One region of the Robertmurraya sp. GLU-23 genome, then DNA from elsewhere that is predicted to be linked to it. Evidence: a T-box and tRNA genes for the amino acid it is inferred to sense, from the RefSeq annotation. Region 1 holds a T-box; the other holds one or more tRNA genes.
What was found. The T-box of region 1 lies ahead of leuS (leucine--tRNA ligase). A T-box ahead of a tRNA ligase gene usually reads a tRNA of that ligase, here a tRNA-Leu.
Positions count from the first base shown of each region.

Region 2: it encodes a tRNA-Leu, which carries the amino acid that the T-box ahead of leuS (leucine--tRNA ligase) is inferred to sense. The anticodon was not compared.

Region 1 is NZ_JBRKCV010000017.1:45,184-48,569, reverse strand. It holds gene ACVBAX_RS20475 (GntP family permease) at 1-1,032, shown strand, start outside; gene ACVBAX_RS20470 (3-hydroxybutyrate dehydrogenase) at 1,046-1,822, shown strand; T-box leader at 1,918-2,136, shown strand; gene leuS (leucine--tRNA ligase) at 2,190-3,386, shown strand, end outside.
Region 2 is NZ_JBRKCV010000025.1:49,978-53,363, forward strand. It holds gene ACVBAX_RS23995 (ATP-binding protein) at 1-433, shown strand, start outside; gene ACVBAX_RS24000 (nuclear transport factor 2 family protein) at 1,018-1,416, shown strand; tRNA gene ACVBAX_RS24005 (tRNA-Leu) at 1,478-1,558, opposite strand; tRNA gene ACVBAX_RS24010 (tRNA-Leu) at 1,602-1,690, opposite strand; tRNA gene ACVBAX_RS24015 (tRNA-Cys) at 1,733-1,806, opposite strand; tRNA gene ACVBAX_RS24020 (tRNA-Gly) at 1,813-1,887, opposite strand; tRNA gene ACVBAX_RS24025 (tRNA-Gln) at 1,891-1,965, opposite strand; tRNA gene ACVBAX_RS24030 (tRNA-His) at 1,986-2,061, opposite strand; tRNA gene ACVBAX_RS24035 (tRNA-Trp) at 2,075-2,148, opposite strand; tRNA gene ACVBAX_RS24040 (tRNA-Tyr) at 2,153-2,236, opposite strand; tRNA gene ACVBAX_RS24045 (tRNA-Phe) at 2,283-2,358, opposite strand; tRNA gene ACVBAX_RS24050 (tRNA-Asp) at 2,365-2,440, opposite strand; tRNA gene ACVBAX_RS24055 (tRNA-Met) at 2,473-2,546, opposite strand; tRNA gene ACVBAX_RS24060 (tRNA-Val) at 2,605-2,680, opposite strand; tRNA gene ACVBAX_RS24065 (tRNA-Glu) at 2,716-2,790, opposite strand; tRNA gene ACVBAX_RS24070 (tRNA-Ser) at 2,804-2,896, opposite strand; tRNA gene ACVBAX_RS24075 (tRNA-Asn) at 2,900-2,975, opposite strand; rRNA gene rrf (5S ribosomal RNA) at 2,999-3,114, opposite strand; partial or broken rRNA gene ACVBAX_RS24085 (23S ribosomal RNA) at 3,354-3,386, opposite strand, start outside.

The sequences.
Region 1 (3,386 bases):
ATTGTTGAGAAGCTTGGAATGAAGTATGCCATTCTTGCCATTGTTGCTGCCTGTGCGGTGTTAACGTATGGAGGAGTAAGTTTGTTCGTTGTGGCTTTTTCTGTCTATCCGATGGCGCTTAGTTTGTTTAAACAAGCGAACTTGCCACGACGTTTCATCCCTGCAGCATTAGCCTTTGGATCAGTTACCTTTACGATGACCTCTGCGGGCTCGCCTGAAATCCAAAACTGGATTCCAATTGATTATTTGAATACTTCTCCTTATGCGGGATGGGAAGTTAGCTTAATTGTTGCCGTATTTATGATGATTTTTGGTTATTGGTGGCTAAAGCGCATGATTACAAAAGCGGTGGAAAAAGGAGAGCACTTTGTTGAACGAGATGGTGATCCGGTTAATGAAGAAAGAGAGCTACCAAATCCTTTAATGGGGATTTTGCCGTTAGTCGTAGTTCTTGCAATTTCATTTATTTTTCATGACTCCTTAAAGCAATCGGCACTTATTATTGCACTTTTGGGCGGTGTTATCGCGACATATGCCCTTAACCGTAAATATTTTAAAAACTTTTGGAGTGCTGTTTCAGAAGGAACTCTTGGTGCTTTAATTGCCATAGGTAATACAGCTGCTGTTGTAGGATTTGGCGGTGTTGCGAAGGCAGTTCCTGCTTTTGGAGTGGCTGTTGACTTTATGACGAGCATTCCAGGAAGCCCTTTAATTGGAGGGGCAATAGCCGTTAGTGTCATTGCGGGTATGACCGGTTCAGCCTCTGGTGGTCAAGCGATTGCCTTGCCATTACTTGCTCCTCATTACATGGATATGGGAGTTAATCCGGAAGCGCTCCACCGAGTCGTTGCGATTTCATCTGGAGCATTGGACTCTCTCCCTCATAACGGATATGTCGTCACAACTGTTCGTGCCATTTGTGGGGAAAGTCATAAGGATGCCTATAATCCAGTTGGTGCCGTAACCGTCATTGTACCTACTTTAGGTGTAATTCTTGCGATTATTCTATTTTCTTTAGGTGTAGGTATCTAGAAAGGAGTTTCTCATGAAGGACCAACCGAGTGTTTTTGTGACGGGGGCAGCCCAGGGGATAGGATATGAGATTAGTAGAAAGTTTGCTGAGCAAGGTGCAAAGATTGTCTTAACGGATGTTAATGAAGAGGCGGTTGTCGCTTCAGCAAACGAGCTTCGAGGGTTAGGTTTTGAGGCAATAGGAATCAAATGCGATGTAACAAAGGAAGAAGAAATTATTGCAGCGATTGACCATGTGATTTCTCATTTAGGATCCATTGATGTGTTAATCAATAATGCAGGACTTCAACATGTATCATATCTTGAGGAATTTCCAACAGAAAGGTTTGAGTTGTTGATAAAAATCATGTTAACAGCACCGTTTATGTTAACAAAGCATGTGTTGCCTCATATGAAAAAACAAGGTTTCGGTCGAATCATTAATATGGCATCTATCAATGGGTTAGTTGGGTTCGCTGGTAAAGCCGCATACAATAGTGCGAAGCATGGAGTGATTGGGTTAACGAAAGTAACAGCCCTAGAAGCAGCAACCTATGGAATTACGGTGAACGCTCTTTGCCCAGGTTATGTGGACACTCCACTGGTACGTAATCAGCTAGCAGATCTAGCCAAGACAAGAGGAGTAGAGTTAGAAAGAGTTCTCGAGGATGTTCTCTACCCCCTCGTCCCACAAAAACGCTTGTTAACTGTTGATGAGATTGCTAGTTACGCGATTTTTCTGGCAAGTGAAGCGGCGAAAGGGATTACTGGTCAAGCGGTCGTTATTGACGCAGGCTATACGGTTCAATAAAAAATACACACACACTACTCCTTATCTTCATATGCTACAAAACACAACTTGCATCGAACTAGAAAATACACTACAATAGCATCATACTTAAATATGTGGTGACCATGATAAGGAGTAGTAGTGAGAAATACCTGAAAGTAGAGAGTTGACGGATGGTGAAAGTCAACCAGGTGTCCATGAACTCGCCTTTGAGTCGCAAGTGTGAAAGAAAGTAATGCTTGCCGTATTCCGCGTTAAGGATAATGAAGCGAGTGACTTGTGCACTAATGTGGGTGGTACCGCGGGAGATTCTACATAATCCTCTCGTCCCTTTTTATAGGGACGGGATTTTTTGCGTTTAAACAAGTATTTTTAGGAGGAATTAAAAGTGAGCTTTAATCATCAAGAAATTGAAAAAAAGTGGCAGAGCTTTTGGGATGTTAACAAGACGTTTCAAACTAGTGAAGAAAAAGGTAAGCGCAAATTTTATGCGTTAGATATGTTTCCATATCCATCTGGAGCTGGACTGCATGTAGGGCATCCAGAAGGGTACACAGCAACAGATATTTTATCACGTATGAAGCGTGCGCAAGGCTATAACGTTTTACACCCAATGGGATGGGATGCGTTTGGTCTTCCAGCTGAGCAATATGCATTAGACACAGGGAATGATCCTGCTGAATTCACGGCATTAAATATTGCCACATTTAAGCGTCAAATCAAGGCATTAGGTTTCTCATACGATTGGGATCGCGAAGTGAACACTACAGATCCTGAATATTATAAATGGACACAATGGATTTTCTTAAAGTTGTTTGAAAAAGGCCTAGCCTATATTGATGAGGTAGCCGTAAACTGGTGTCCAGCTCTTGGAACGGTATTATCAAATGAAGAAGTAATTGATGGAAAAAGTGAACGTGGTGGTCATCCAGTTGAACGACGTCCAATGAAGCAGTGGGTATTAAAAATTACTGCGTATGCAGATCGTTTATTAGAGGACTTAGAAGAACTTGACTGGCCAGAGAGCTTAAAGGATATGCAACGCAACTGGATCGGTCGTTCTGAAGGTGCCGAGATTACTTTTAATATTGAGGGTAATGATGGGCAGTTTACGGTCTTTACAACAAGACCTGATACATTATTCGGTGCAACGTATGCGGTATTAGCACCAGAGCATTCATTGGTTGAAAGAATAACGACAGCTGAGATGCGCGACGCGGTTCAAGCATACATTGAACAGATCAAGAGCAAGAGTGATTTGGAGCGTACCGATTTAGCTAAAGACAAAACAGGTGTATTTACAGGTGCTTATGCAATTAATCCGGTTAATGGAGCGAAAATGCCAATCTGGATCGCTGATTATGTACTTGTTAGCTATGGAACAGGAGCGATCATGGCGGTACCTGGTCATGATGAGAGAGACTACGAATTTGCTAAGAAATTCGAATTACCAATTGTGGAAGTCGTTGCAGGTGGAGATGTTTCCAAGGAAGCTTATACAGGTGATGGTGAGCATGTAAACTCTGACTTCTTAAATGGAATGAACAAAGAAGAAGCGATTTCTCGTATGATTGCTTGGTTAGAG
Region 2 (3,386 bases), on a different contig from region 1:
AGAGATCCAGAAATGCGTTGAAATCATCCGTCCACTTGCCAACAAACAAGGAATAATGATTGAAACAGCTTTTTTACATAATCACACGATAACTGGTGATCCACATAAATTCCAGCAAATACTTCTGAATATCTCGAAAAATGGTATCGATGCGATGAAGTCTGGAGGTATATTATTTTTGTTCACGAAAGAGGATGAAAATGGAGTCCATCTAAGTATTACAGACACCGGTATTGGTATGACCACAGAACAAGTAGCTAGATTAGGGGAGCCGTTCTTTTCATTAAAAGGCAACAATGGGACTGGTTTAGGAATGATGGTCGTATTTCGGATTGTCGAAAGCATGAGAGGCACTGTGCATGTGGACAGCAAACCGATGAAAGGCACAAGAATTACCCTTTCCTTTCCTATTAAAGAATCCTTTAATACATAAAATGAGCTCCTACCAAATGGTAGGGGGAGATCTGTTTTGAAGGGGTTTTCTTAAAATACATGTCGAAATGACAGTCGTATGGCATCTTTATTGGTATATTAAAAAGAAATAAATATTCGATATATAAATCACATCATTTTTACACAAGATGTGTTGTCCTTAATCGAGTGATCAATAAAAGGTAAATAAGCGGAGAATTTTCGGTTAATTGCAGAATGGAGCTCGTTTCGGGGGGAAATAAGGGGAGGTTCTCCGCTTATTCAAAGTAAAATCTCCTATTTTCGAATATTTTGAGCAATTAGGCGGAATATCTCCGCCTATTTAAGCCTTTTTTAAGCTTGATTACTAATTAAACGGAATTTCTCCGTCTATTTATCAGTTCGGGTGCTTAACCTGATCCTCCAACCGAAAGTGCGGACCCTCTTGTAATTATTTTAGAAAGCACCTGAAAAATGGAACCCTTTACCCTAATATTAGAAGCTCTTTATATATGCAGCACGCAACCAGATGCTTTCAAATACATTGACTTAAATATATATATCCCTTAAACTTCTATTAATTCTAACAAGAAAGGATGTTTGAATTTGAGTTTGGAACAGCACTCTATTCCCACCTACTCTCTTAAAGAAAAGGCCATATCTTTTCTTCAGCTCGTAGCCTCTGGGAAAGTTAGTGAAGCATATGAGAAGTACATAGAAACTGAGTTTCGTCACCACAATCCCTATTTCCGTGGTGATGCAGATTCACTTAAGCTTGCAATGGAAGATAATGCAGCTCAGTATCCCCACAAGATATTAGAAGTCAAACTAGCTATTCAAGAAGGGGATACTGTAGCAGTTCACTCCCATGTAAGGCAGAATCCAGATGACCTTGGAGGAGTAGTTGTACATATCTTTCGTTTCCAAAATAGCCGCATCGTTGAAATGTGGGATATAGGTCAACCTATACCAGAGGATTCCCCTAATGAGAACGGGATGTTTTAAACAAAAAAATCCTCACAAATCATATTTACAACAAGATTTGTGAGGATTTTATCTTTTTAGATACCGGTGGCCGGGGTCGAACCGGCACTCCAGAGGAACACGATTTTGAGTCGTGCGCGTCTGCCAATTCCGCCACACCGGCATAATTCAATTGTAAGGATCGCTATTCGCTTCGCAAAAAACATTGGTGCCGAGGACCGGAATCGAACCGGTACGGTAGTCACCTACCGCAGGATTTTAAGTCCTGTGCGTCTGCCAGTTCCGCCACCCCGGCGTATCTTAGCTATATTAAATAGTGAATCATAGATGCAATAATTGGAGGCGGCAACCGGATTCGAACCGGTGGTAAAGGTTTTGCAGACCTCTGCCTTACCACTTGGCTATGCCGCCAAAACTTGGAGCGGAAGACGGGATTCGAACCCGCGACCCCAACCTTGGCAAGGTTGTATTCTACCACTGAACTACTTCCGCAAATGGCTGGGCTAGCTGGATTCGAACCAACGCATGACGGAGTCAAAGTCCGTTGCCTTACCGCTTGGCTATAGCCCAATGAAGAATTTTATATATAATGGGGCGACTGATGGGAATCGAACCCACGAATGTCGGAACCACAATCCGATGCGTTAACCACTTCGCCACAACCGCCATATTAAAAAGTTGGCAGGGGTAGTAGGAATCGAACCCACACCAAAGGTTTTGGAGACCTTCGTTCTACCTTTAAACTATACCCCTAAAATGGTGGAGGGGGACGGATTCGAACCGCCGAACCCAAGGGAGCGGATTTACAGTCCGCCGCGTTTAGCCACTTCGCTACCCCTCCATATGAATTTAATATATTCAGATACAACGAGATTGTTCATGAATAATGGTGGCTCAGGACGGAATCGAACCGCCGACACAAGGATTTTCAGTCCTTTGCTCTACCGACTGAGCTACTGAGCCACAATATGGCGGTCCCGACCGGGATCGAACCGGCGATCTCCTGCGTGACAGGCAGGCATGTTAACCGCTACACCACGGGACCAAAGTTTTTCAAGTTTCCTTGAAGTAACTTAATTGCGGGGACAGGATTTGAACCTGCGACCTTCGGGTTATGAGCCCGACGAGCTACCAGACTGCTCCACCCCGCGACAATAATATTGTTTCACTTTCGTGAAAGATAAATATTTTCGCTTTGCGAAAATATTTTGGTGGAGGATGACGGGATCGAACCGCCGACCCCCTGCTTGTAAGGCAGGTGCTCTCCCAGCTGAGCTAATCCTCCGATATGGAATGTTTTTTTCACTTCGTGAAAAAACATGGTGACCCCTACGGGATTCGAACCCGTGTTACCGCCGTGAAAGGGCGGTGTCTTAACCGCTTGACCAAGGGGCCAGTATAATAATTATGGCGGAGAGCAAGGGATTTGAACCCTTGAGACAGGTTTTGCCCGCCTACACGATTTCCAATCGTGCTCCTTCGGCCACTCGGACAGCTCTCCTAATGGCTCCACAGGCAGGACTCGAACCTGCGACCGTTCGGTTAACAGCCGAATGCTCTACCAACTGAGCTACTGTGGAATAATTAAAGTATAAATGTTACCGTCTGGCGACGTCCTACTCTCACAGAGGGAAACCCTCAACTACCATCGGCGCTGAAAAGCTTAACTTCCGTGTTCGGTATGGGAACGGGTGTGACCTTTTCGCTATCGCCACCAGACTATTTATGCGACACTATTTTATTATAATAGTTTTTCGCATTTTTTCAAGAGAAATTTTAACCATTCTCTCAAAACTAGATAATATTTTGAAGAAGAAGAAATACAGAGAGTTCTCCAAGCGGAATCCAGCTCCAACGGCTAGGGACTCGGGGTCATAAGCCAAAGCCTTCCAGAGGTCAGGACCTCTTTCAGTCTTCGTCTTATGCCTGTCGTCCCTGACCAAGCCGTTTCCGCTTTTTAGATTAAGTCCTCGATCGATTAGTATCAGTCA